Linked DNA regions of Aliamphritea hakodatensis. The protein of the gene in region 1 binds, or shares a complex with, the protein of each later gene. Links are inferred from orthologs where the notes say so. Each region holds a gene or a part of one and is shown on either strand. Other genes may lie near its edges.

Region 1 (6,255 bases):
GCCGGCCCCCTGAGGAGACTGAGTGATGAATACTGCCATGAGAAGTTACCGTACCTTATCGCTGTGTCTGCTGGTGTTACTGGGGATTGTGGTGCTGTTACAGGGCTGTGCTGTGTCACTGGATAGCTATAAAGATAATACCCCCCGGCTGGAAATGGCCCGGTTTTTCAGCGGCCAGCTGAAAGCGACCGGTGTGGTGGAGGATTACCGTGGCAAAGTTATCCGCCGGTTCAGTGCGGATATTAATGGTTACTGGCAGGGCGATCAGGGGGTGCTGGATGAGCGCTTTTATTTTGCCGACGGTGAAGTACAGAACCGGTGCTGGCAGCTGAGAAAAGAAGATGATGTCTTTACCGGCACGGCTGCCGATGTGGTCGGTGAAGCCCGTGGTCGGGTCGCAGGGAATACGCTGCACTGGCGTTACGTGTTGCGGGTGCCGGTGGGCGGCAGCGAGTGGCAGCTGGCACTGGATGACTGGCTGTATCTGGTGGATGAAAACAACCTGATCAACCGCACCCGGATGAGTAAGTTGGGGCTCGGGGTTGGGCAAATTACACTGCATATCCGCCGGATCAGCGATCAGCCACAGCAACCGGCGGATGCATCCTGCCAACTGACAGCGGAGGCCCTGTGAATACCTTTCAGACACTGCCCTGGGAACGGGTATGGGTAACCGGTGCTGGCCGGGGAATTGGTGCGGCGCTGGCTATACAAATGTGCCGGGCCGGTGTGGATGTGCTGGCCTCGGCCCGTTCGGCAACTGAACTGGAAGCCCTGCAACAGTCTCTGGCGGATGCACCGGGGAAATTATTGATTGAGCCGCTGGATATTTGTCAGCCGGATCAGATCCGCAGTTGTTTCCAGCGCTGGCAGTATGCCGGTACTTTACCCGATTTGGCTGTACTGAATGCCGGTACCCATGATCCGTTTCCGGTTGAGGCATTTAAAGCTCAGCGCTGCCAGGCGCTGTTGAATGTGAATCTGTACGGGACTCTGAACTGTATCGAACCTCTGCTGGCGCATTACTTGCCCCGGCACCGGGGGCACATTGCCGTAATGGCATCGGTCGCCGGTTACCGGGGCCTGCCGACCGCTGCGGCCTATGGTGCCGGTAAGGCAGCGCTGATTAATCTTTGTGAATCTCTGTATCTGGATCTGGCGGACAGCGGGGTCAGAATACAGGTGATTAATCCGGGCTTTGTCCGGACCCCGCTGACCGATAAAAACGATTTCGCTATGCCGGCACTGATGGAGCCGGAAGAGGCGGCCCGGGCAATTATCGGAGGGCTGACGGGCAACCGTTTTGAGATCAGTTTCCCCGGCCGGTTTGTGATCTGGCTGAAATTGCTGCGTGTATTACCCTATAGCTGGTATTTTAAAGCGATCGCTAAAATAACCGGGAGCCCCCCTGAATGACCCCTTTAGCCCGTTATGCAAAGGCGCTCAGTGAACTTACCCCTGATACCGTCAATGCGCTTGCAGGTTTGCTCAGTGAAAACGCTGTGTTCTGTGACCCGTTTAACCGGGTTACCGGCAGGGCTGTTTTTCTGCGGATATTCGAGGATATGTACGGCCGGTTGGAAGATGTCAGTTTTGAAGTGCATCAGTTGGCGGAAACAGAGCAGGGTGGCTTCATCTACTGGACATTCCGTGGTGACAGTAAGCTGACAGGTCTGCTAAGGATTGAGGGCATCAGCCGGGTAGTTCTGGATTCAGAAGGCCGGGTGACGCTGCATGCGGATTACTGGGATGCCAGTGTGCTGCTGGAGCGGTTGCCCCTGCTGGGGCGTGTTATTCGCCGGATTCGCCGTAAGCTGGCCCTGCCTGAGTCTGACAGCCTTTAGATTAAATGCGCTTCGCTTATCCTGACTCAGAGGCAGGGTTGATATCCTGTGAGCTAAAAATATCCTACCGGTCAGAGAGTTACAGATTCACGCCTCTTTCGCTATTAACATAATATCTATAATTAATTTTATATATCGGTTGCTGTTCTCCTAAGCTGATTCTGCCAACAGGGATAGTTTTAAGGAGAGGATCATGACTAAAAAGCTGACCACTGCCACCGGATGTCCGGTCACCGATAATCAGAATGTTATTACCGCAGGCCCGCGGGGCCCTCAGTTACTGCAGGATGTGTGGTTTCTGGAAAAAATGGCCCATTTCGACCGTGAAGTTATACCGGAACGCCGCATGCACGCCAAAGGTTCAGGGGCGTATGGCACCTTTACTGTGACCCATGATATTAGCCGCTATACCCGTGCCAGTATGTTCTCAGAGGTAGGCAAACAGACCGAAATGTTTGCCCGGTTTACCACCGTCGCCGGTGAACGGGGTGCGGCAGATGCAGAACGGGATATTCGCGGCTTTGCGCTGAAGTTTTATACCGAAGAAGGCAACTGGGATCTGGTGGGGAATAATACCCCGGTCTTCTTTATGCGCGACCCGCTGAAGTTTCCGGATCTGAACCATGCGGTGAAACGGGATCCGCGTACCGGCATGCGCAGCCCTCAGAGTAACTGGGATTTCTGGACGTTACTGCCGGAAGCGCTGCATCAGGTAACGATCATAATGAGTGACCGTGGTATACCCGCCTCCTTTCGGCATATGCACGGGTTTGGCAGCCATGCTTTCAGTATGGTGAACGCCGACAATCAGCGTCACTGGGTAAAATTCCATTTCAAAACCTGTCAGGGGATTAAAAATCTGACGGATGAAGAAGCCGCTCAGGTGATCGGACAGGACCGGGAAAGCCATCAGCGTGATCTTTATGAAACCATTGAGAGTGGCGATTATCCCGCCTGGATCATGTATATCCAGGTGATGACTGAAGCGCAGGCTGAACGCAGCCCCTTTAACCCGTTCGATCTGACGAAGATCTGGCCTAAAGGGGAGTATCCGCTGATTGAAGTGGGCCGGATGGAACTGAATGCTAATCCGGAAAACTTTTTTGCTGAGGTTGAGCAGTCGGCCTTTAATCCTGCCAGCGTGGTACCCGGTATCGGTTTTTCGCCGGACAAAATGTTGCAGGGGCGGTTGTTTGCCTACGGTGATGCCCAGCGTTACCGGCTGGGAGTGAATCATCATCAGATTCCGGTGAATGCTCCCCGGTGCCCGGTCAATAGCTACCACCGCGACGGCGCTATGCGGGTGGACGGTAACTATGGCAGTACCATTGCTTATGAACCTAACAGCCTGCAGGAATGGCAGGAACAGCCTGCGTATGCAGAACCGCCGTTGCCGGTTACCGGGGATGCGTCTCGCTGGGATCACCGTACCGATGATGATTATTTCTCTCAGCCCGGTGCGTTGTTCCGGCTGATGAGCCCGGCGCAGCAGCAGGTGTTGTGTGAAAATACCGCCCGGGCGATGGCAGGAACTTCACCGGAGGTACAGCGCCGTCATGTGGCCAATTGTCAGAAAGCGGATCCGGCCTATGGGGCGGGTGTCGCGGAAGCACTTGGTCTGTGCGTCTGCGTTGAATGATGGCAGATAACGTGATGATTCAGGGCATTCATGCTCTGGATCATTGCCCGGAAATCGAGGGAGATATCTTATGAATGTGCTTTATACCGCAGCAGGATTGTTGGCGTTAGGGTTGGGAATTCTGGGGATATTTGTGCCGCTGATGCCCACCACGGTGTTTGTTCTGATCGCCGCCTGGTGTTTTGCAAAATCATCGCCCCGGCTACACGCCAGACTGGCTAACAGTAAAGTATTCGGTGCGATTATCCGGCAATGGGAAAGCCGGCGCTGTATCCCGCAGAAGGCGAGATACGTGGCGACTGCTTCTATGCTGGTTGCCGGCAGTGTTGCTTTTCTGACAATGGACAGTGTGATTCTGAGGTGGATGGTTGTGCTGACGATTGGTCTGAGTATTCTGGCGGTGATGTCCGTTAACGTGTGCCCGGTCATGTCCCGTAACCTGAGGGCCAGCAGTCAGCTAAGCGTTGACAGGAATGGCTGATAGGAATCGATGAGAGGAACCGCTGACAGGGTATCAGCGTGATGCTGCTGTTCCGGTATCCTCAGGGGTGATAACAAACAGGCCTACATCAATGCTGCGGGACAGGAAGCCTCCTTCACAGTAAGTCAGGTAATAACGCCACAGGCGGCGGAATTCATCATCAAAACCGTGCCGGATGATGGCTGGCCATTGTTGTTCGAAACTGTTGCGCCAGAGGTTCAGTGTCCGGGCGTAATCCATGCCGAAAAACTCTTCGTGGTGCAGGGTAAAACCGTGTTTGGCAAAGGTGCTGTGCAGTGCTTCCCGGCTGGGCAGCATGCCCCCCGGAAAGATGTAGCGTTGGATAAAGTCTGCCTGTTTGCGGTAGCTGTGAAAGCGCTGATCATCAATGGTAATCACCTGTAAAACCGCCTTGCCGCCTGGTTTAAGGCTGCGGCGTAATACCCGGAAATATTCATCCCAGTGTTTTTCACCCACGGCTTCAAACATCTCAATGGAGACGATGCCATCGTACTGTTCGTGGAGGTCACGGTAGTCGGTCAGGCTCAGGTGTACATCATCCTGTTTGCCGGCGTTTGCGATGCGGTTTCGGGCCCAGCTTAGTTGTTCTTTTGACAGGGTAATACCGTGAATTCTGAGCTGATGTTCGCAGCTGGCCTGTTCGGCAAAACCGCCCCAGCCGCAGCCGATTTCAAGGACATGCTGATCCTTGCCGGCATCGAGTAAGTCCAGAATACGCCCGTATTTATTATGCTGTGCCTGTTCCAGATCCTCATCAGGATGTTGGAACATTGCCGCTGAGTAACTCATGGTTTTGTCCAGCCAGGGGGCATAAAAATCGTTTCCCAGGTCATAGTGGGCGGCAATATTTTCCCGGCTGCCGGAGCGGCTGTTGTCCCGCCGCAGATGATACAGATTGTCCAGCAGGGTGCTGATCCGGCTGCCCCGGGTCATGCTGCTCAGAAGTGTTTCATTAGCTAGTGCCCAGCGGGTCAGGGCGGTGAGATCATCGCTGTTCCAGTGCCCTTTTACATACGCCTGTGCCCAGCCGCTGACATTGCCGAAAAAGAGGCTTTTCAGCGCCGACCAGTTGTTCAGTCGCAGTGTGGCTGCGGGTGTTTGCTGCTGTCCCGCCTGATATATAAACCCGGAGGGCAGTTGCAGTTCCAACCTGCCCTGCAGGCGGTTTTTAAATCCCCGCAGGTAGCGCAGGAAGAGTTTTTCCTGCCAGTCTGGGGTTTTCACCGGGTGTTTGTATTCACAGGCTTTCATCATGGAAGTCTCCGTTCTGGTCGTACCAGCTGATACTGTTCCGGGGGCCTTTTTCTCTGGGCTGCAGGCTGAGCTTTTTACGCCACAGCCGGAGTGCTTCCCAGTGAATGCCAACCATGACTTTAAGGGTCATCAGTGGGTGGCTGAGAAAGCGTTTTAACAGGGCGGCGTCGCTGAAGGTTTCCTGCTGACCTGCAAATGTCGCTTTGAAGAGCAGCTGTTGCTGCAGGTCGTGTTGGCGAATACCAACGCTGACGGCGCTACCCGGCGGCCGGATGGTAAAACTGTAACGGGTATCCAGCGGCATAAACGGACTGACGTACATTTGTTTGTTGCAGCTGTGCTGTAATTTTTCAGTACTGTCGGCGGGAATCAGGTAAGTGTGACGTTGCCTGAAGGTATTGGTCACTTCATAGAGGATAACCTGTAGCCGGTTATCGGCGTCATAACAGAAATAGACACTCAGTGGGTTAAATACATAGCCAAGAATGCGTGGATAACACAGCAGGCTGATTCGGGTACAGGCATGTGCATAGCCGCGCCGGCTGAGCAGTTTGCGGACGCCGGCTGCTAATTCACCGTTGCCGCTGCCATGGTCTTTTTCAAAAAATGACAGCAGGTTAAAGCGGTTCACCGAAAATAGCCTGAGTTGTTGTAAACGGGGCAGCTCATCAAGATCAATACACAGGGAAAATGTCCGGTAGCTGAAACCGTGCTGTTTTGGCAGCACGCGCTGATGCATGACCTTGCCGGTATAGATCCCTGATTGCAGGGGCTTTGTTTCAGCCATGCCGGCGTACCCCGGCAGCGGTGTATCCGGTCGATGAGGTGTAAATTCGTCCGTTAGCGTCGGGTACAATCCAGGGACGATGTATCCCCCCCAGCTGTTCGGCAACTGCCAGGCCTGCCTGCAGGCCATCTTCATGGAAACCGTATCCGAAGTATGCGCCGCAGAACCAGGTGTTTTGCTGGCCCTGTAATTGCCAGAGTTGTTGCTGGGTCTGCAGGGCCTGCTGATT
Region 2 (5,781 bases), 3.7 Mb from region 1 along the record:
GGGAAATAATTTCGACATCACTGGCCAGGCCCGAGTGGCCGAATAACTCAGCACCTACCTGTAAGGGATTACGAGACGCCAGCGGATTTGCTGGCAAGGTATGCAGAACAGTACTGCAATAACACAAACGATTAGGACTATCGTTTTTCAGACGGTGGGCATCAATCCGCGCCACCTGCTGGGTAATATCAGCACGGATGCCCAGCATCCGGCCTGTCAGTTGATCCGTTACTTTAAATGTATTCAGATCAAGATCCCGACCAACACCACTTAACAAAGAGTCCAGGTGTTCGATCATTGGTGTCATGACTAATTCATAACCCCAGGTATTATACATATCTAGCACTTGCCGGCGGGCCGCTTCAACCTGACGCGCCTGTGGTGGCAAGACTTCTTTGACACCGTCTGGTAATAACCAGCGATCTGCCAAGGCCATGCAACTCTCCTAATCGATCGATCAGTTAATCATATACAGTATGCACAGCCCAGCCAGCATACTGATTAAACCGGTTATCCGCAGCGCCTTATCACTGATATTTGCTAACTGCTGAACTAACCTGCGCCAGCGTCCGGGATACAGAAAAGGCACAATTCCCTCGATTATCAGCATCAGACTGAAACCGATTAACAGGGGTTGCCAAAGCTCCGACCACATAACGCCTCGCACAAAACCGCATAAAAAAACCGGGCTTAAACCCGGTTACAGAATTCTACCACGGAACAGGGCAAATAGTGCAGCCTATTCCGGGTAAAAATTAATCAAAAGTAGCAATTAACGCTCCAGACCCGGCGCATTCAGGTAACGGAAGAATTCACTGTCCGGTTCCAGAATCATGATATCGCCTTGCTGGTTAAATGCTTCTTTATAGGCATTCAGACTGCGGTAGAAAGAATAGAACTCCGGATCACGGCTATATGCCTTGGCATAGATACCCGCAGATTCCGCATCACCTTCACCACGCAACTCCTGTGCATCACGGTACGCACCGGCTTCGATAACCGTTTTCTGACGGTCAGCATCAGCCCGGATACCTTCCGCAAGCTCCTGACCACGGGAACGCAGCTCACGGGCTTCACGCTCCCGCTCAGTACGCATACGGTCATATACAGAGTTGGATACTTCCTGCGGCAGATCGATCTTCTTAACCCGGATATCAATCAGCTCAATACCCAGCTCGTCACGGGTCGACTGGCTCAGTGACTCAGTCAGCTCAATCATTAACTGATCACGCTCACCGGATACCACTTCAGTCAGCGTACGCTCACCGAACTGCGCACGCAGACCTGCATCCACACTCGGGAACAGACGCTCCGCTGCACGGAACTGGTCACCGGAAGTCGCGGTGTAGTAAGTTTGCGGATCAATAACACGCCATTTAATGAAGGAGTCAACCACCAGACGCTTCTTCTCAACCGTCAGATAAGACTGCGGCTGCGCATCCAGGGTCAGTACCCGGCCATCAAACTTACGCACTTTATTGATAACAGGAATCTTAATATGCAGACCAGGCTGCAGGTTAGGATTCACGATTTCACCGAAGCGCAGCAAAACTGCACGGTCAGTTTCCTTAATAATAAACAGCGAATTAGATGCCAGCACGACCAACAATAGCGCGATGACGACGCCTGCCATAGATTTACCAGACATTACCGGGCCTCCCGACGGTTGGTTTGCTGACGCTGACGCAACTGCTCAATCACCTGATCAGTGATATCACGGATATTATCGTTACTCAGACGGGTGTTTCCTGAACGGTTAAACTCAACAGGTACCTGACGACGCTCGGATAACTTATCCAGCGGCAGATACATCATGTTATTACCGCCCTCAACATCAACCAGTACCTTAGAGTTGTTCGCCATAACAGACTCCATTGCATCCAGATACAGACGCTCACGGGTTACATCCGGTGCTTTCAGGTACTCACCCAGCAGAGACTCAAAACGCTGCGCATCACCCTGTGCCCGAGCAACCACCTGTTCGCGGTATGCACTTGCCTCTTCCTTCATACGCTGGGCGATACCACGCGCTTCAGGAATAATACCGTTACGGTAAGACTCAGCTTCGTTAATGACCCGTTGCTCATCCTCACGCGCTTTGATTACGTCATCAAATGCATCCTGAACCTGAGACGGTGCCTTAACTTCTTTAATGTTCACCTGAGTGATACGTAAACCGGTCTGATAATCTTCCATAGACTGCTGCAGACGACCCTTCACATCCGTACCAAGTACCTCACGGCCCTCAGTCAGAATGGAATCCATTTCTGAACCACCTACAATGTGACGCAATGCAGACTCAGAAGCATTCGCCAGACTGGCTTCCGGATCGCGGACTTTCAGCAGGTAATTCTTAGGATCAGAGATGACGTACTGAACGGTAATAGATACGTCAACAATGTTCTCATCTTCTGTCAGCATCAGGGAACGGTGATCATAAGCATTTACCCGGGTCACATTGACCTGAGTAACCTGATCAATCAAAGGCGGGTTCCACTGCAGACCCGGCATAACCGTTTCGCTGAATTTACCCAGACGCAGTACGACACCCCGCTCCTGCTGATCGACAGTGTAGAAGCCCAGAGCTGCCCAGCCAACCAGCAGAATGACGATAAGGATGCCAAACAGACCGCCTGACGGCGCAGCTGATTTGCCACCGGAACCGCCGGTCTTGTTCGGTTTACCGAAAATGCCGTTAAGTTTTTCCTGTAGCTTTTGCAGCGCTTCATCCAGATCAGGAGGTCCCTGATCATTATTGCCGCCACCGTTACGCTTGCCACCAGAGTTCCAGGGATCCTGATTATTCCCGTTACCACCAGGCTCATTCCAAGCCATACTGTTCTCCGTTCTAGAACCGTTAATGCTTTGTCTTTACCGAATCGACAGGTAAAGCACCAAAAACTACCAAAATTGTATGTAGCTTAATCATAGTATGCAACGTCCGATGTACGCAGCTTACTTTTAAAATTCAGATATTTGTCGTCACTGAAGCCACTCAGGCTTGTTGACATCAACCCCCAGATAACGTTCCGCCGGAATACTTACCCTGCTGAGAATCTGCATAAAGTCTTTACGCTGCAAGCGTACTTCCAGATGACTTTCACCGGCATCATCATAGGTTTCATTCAGGACTGCCCCCTGACCATACAGCAGGGCACGGAAAGCACCTTCAGAAGGTGCCACCTGAATGGAATCATGGAACACATCATCCGCCAGACGCTCAGAAATAGCCTGAAACAGCAAGTCAGTACCCTGTCCGGTTGCCGCAGACACCCAGACCCGTACCGGTACACCTTCATCATTACGGTCAATACGCGGTTCAATACCCGTCATACGGTCAATCTTGTTATAGACCTCAAGACAGGGCACTTCATCCGCATTAATTTCCGCCAGTACCGCATTCACTTCGTCAATATGCTCCTGACGATCCTCATCAAAGGCATCAATCACATGCAGCAGCAAAGTGGCCTCGGTGGTTTCCTGCAACGTCGCACGAAACGCCTCAACCAGTTTATGGGGTAAATGACGGATAAAGCCTACCGTATCAGCAAGGATTGCCTGCCCGACATCCGCAACTTCAATGCGGCGGAGGGTCGGATCAAGCGTCGCGAACAACTGATCAGCGGCGTACACCTCAGCCTCAGTCAGCTGATTGAACAGCGTCGACTTTCCGGCATTGGTATAACCCACCAGCGATAAGCCCGGCACTTCAGCGCGGCTACGGGCACGACGCCCCTGATCACGCTGCTTACGGACTTTTTCCAGTCGTTTGAGAATACTTTTGATGCGGGCACGCAGTAACCGGCGGTCGGTTTCCAGCTGGGTTTCACCCGGGCCGCGTAAACCAATACCACCTTTCTGACGCTCAAGGTGTGTCCAGCCACGTACCAGACGTGTCGACATATGCTCTAACTGTGCCAGCTCCACCTGAAGTTTACCTTCATGGGTACGGGCACGCTGAGCAAAAATATCCAGAATCAGACCGGTACGGTCCAGCACCCGGCACTGCAACTCTCTTTCGAGGTTACGTTCCTGGCCGGGGCTTAGCGAATGATTGAAAATAACCAGCTCGGCATCATACTGATGCACCATGGCCTTCAACTCTTCGACCTTACCGCTACCGATAAATAACTTAGGGCTGGGCTGATGGCGACTACCGGTAAGAATATCTACAGGATCGGCGCCAGCAGAAAGCGCGAGTTCTTCTAACTCTTTCGGGCTTTCCCGGTCCGCCTCATCAGCCATATCTATGTGGACAAGAATGGCGCATTCGCCAGACTCGGGACGCTCAAAAAACAAATAGAACCTCAGTCAGCCGATTCATCACCCTGTGGTAACTTAACCGGACGGGCCGGGACCACAGTTGAGATTGCATGTTTATAGACCATCTGGCTGACAGTATTTTTAAGCAGGATAACAAACTGGTCGAATGACTCAATCTGCCCCTGTAGCTTGATACCATTTACCAAGAAAATAGAAACGGGTACGCGTTCTTTACGCAGTACGTTCAGATAAGGGTCTTGTAAAGATTGCCCTTTTGACATTGGAAGCTCCTTCCTGTGAATCGATAATAAAAAGGTATGCGCAACTCAAATCCTGTTAAAAATCCTGCGCATGTGACCGCCTCAAAAAAGCCGGACGGTCCGAAAAATTCAAGCTACAGCATTATATAATGCCACCCTCTAACAATTTCAAGGCATTATTTGTTAAATTTGGATCATTTGAGGCTAAAGTTTTCAAATCGGGCCAGCTGCGCAACCAGGTTATCTGCCGTTTTGCCAACTGACGGGTCGCCACAACGCCTTTATGGATCATAGTTTCACGGTCCCACTGGCCCTGAAAATATTCCCACATCTGCCGGTAACCGACACAGCGGACTGAAGGCATTGATGCATCCAGATCACCACGGTCCCACAATGCTCTGACCTCCGCTTCAAAGCCCTGTTCCAGCATCAGATGAAAACGCTGTTCGATCCGCTGATGCAATACCGAACGCTCGGTGGGCATCACACACAGCGACTGCATGTTATAAGGCGCACGAGAAGCCTCCTGGGCCTGCCAGTGCTCAGTCATGGACTTACCGGTCAGCTCATACACCTCCAGCGCCCGCTGCAACCGCTGCGGATCATTCGGATGAATCCGTTGGGCCGACTCAGGATCAACCTCCGCCAGCCGCTTATGCAAACATTCCCAGCCGTTACTGTTTGCCTCCTCCAGCAAACGCTGGCGCACCACAGGATCAGCTTCCGGCATATCGGCCAGACCTTTCATCAGCGCCTGGTAATACAGCATGGTTCCGCCCACCAGCAGAGGAATTTTTCCTTTGGCAGTAATATCCGCCATATGCTGCAAGGCATCACGGCGAAAATCGGCCGCAGAATACGCTTCGGACGGGTCGAGGATATCCACCAGCCGGTGGGGATACCGGGCGAGTAACTCAGCTTCCGGCGTGGCGGTACCAATGTCCATCTGACGATAGATCATGGCCGAGTCCACACTGATGATTTCACAGTCCAGCAAGTCACAGAGAGCCATCGCCAGGTCAGTTTTGCCTGCCGCAGTCGGGCCCATCAGAAAAATTGCCGGTGGTAAAGACGTTGTCACGTCGTACTCCAAATTAAAAACAGTTTATTGCGAACAGCACCAAGGCTCACTGACCACGCATGAACAGGCCATCGAGCTCCTGCATAGACATCTGGGTCCAGGTCGGCCGGCCATGGTTACACTGGCCACTGCGTTCAGTTTGCTCCATATCCCGCAGCAACGCATTCATTTCCGGCA

What was found.
Region 2: the proteins of PCI15_RS22160 (region 1) and hfq are in contact, whole or in part, in a crystal structure (PDB 3VU3), measured with the Escherichia coli proteins. The link is inferred for Aliamphritea hakodatensis from one-to-one orthologs.

The regions. Positions count from the first base shown.
Region 1 is NZ_AP025281.1:4,877,259-4,883,513, reverse strand. What follows is about bases 1,442-4,260. They hold PCI15_RS22160 (catalase), read left to right. Parts: upstream 1,442-2,037; coding sequence 2,038-3,483; downstream 3,484-4,260. Other genes in these bases: PCI15_RS22150 (SAM-dependent methyltransferase), read right to left, coding at 3,998-4,260; PCI15_RS22155 (YbaN family protein), read left to right, coding at 3,554-3,964; PCI15_RS22165 (nuclear transport factor 2 family protein), read left to right, coding at 1,442-1,844. Also shown: PCI15_RS22180 (chalcone isomerase family protein), read left to right, coding at 1-13; PCI15_RS22175 (DUF3833 domain-containing protein), read left to right, coding at 26-634; PCI15_RS22170 (SDR family NAD(P)-dependent oxidoreductase), read left to right, coding at 631-1,416; more of PCI15_RS22165, read left to right, coding at 1,413-1,441; more of PCI15_RS22150, read right to left, coding at 4,261-5,239; PCI15_RS22145 (DUF1365 domain-containing protein), read right to left, coding at 5,223-6,026; PCI15_RS22140 (NAD(P)/FAD-dependent oxidoreductase), read right to left, coding at 6,019-6,255.
Region 2 is NZ_AP025281.1:1,144,262-1,150,042, reverse strand. The notes cover bases 2,927-5,781. They hold hfq (RNA chaperone Hfq), read right to left. Parts: upstream 4,545-5,781; coding sequence 4,308-4,544; downstream 2,927-4,307. Other genes in these bases: mutL (DNA mismatch repair endonuclease MutL), read right to left, coding at 5,651-5,781; miaA (tRNA (adenosine(37)-N6)-dimethylallyltransferase MiaA), read right to left, coding at 4,666-5,571; hflX (ribosome rescue GTPase HflX), read right to left, coding at 2,983-4,299. In the rest of the region: PCI15_RS05220 (ATP phosphoribosyltransferase regulatory subunit), read right to left, coding at 1-436; PCI15_RS05215 (DUF2065 domain-containing protein), read right to left, coding at 458-655; protease modulator HflC, read right to left, coding at 773-1,648; FtsH protease activity modulator HflK, read right to left, coding at 1,648-2,835. UniProt on the Escherichia coli protein: RNA chaperone that binds small regulatory RNA (sRNAs) and mRNAs to facilitate mRNA translational regulation in response to envelope stress, environmental stress and changes in metabolite concentrations.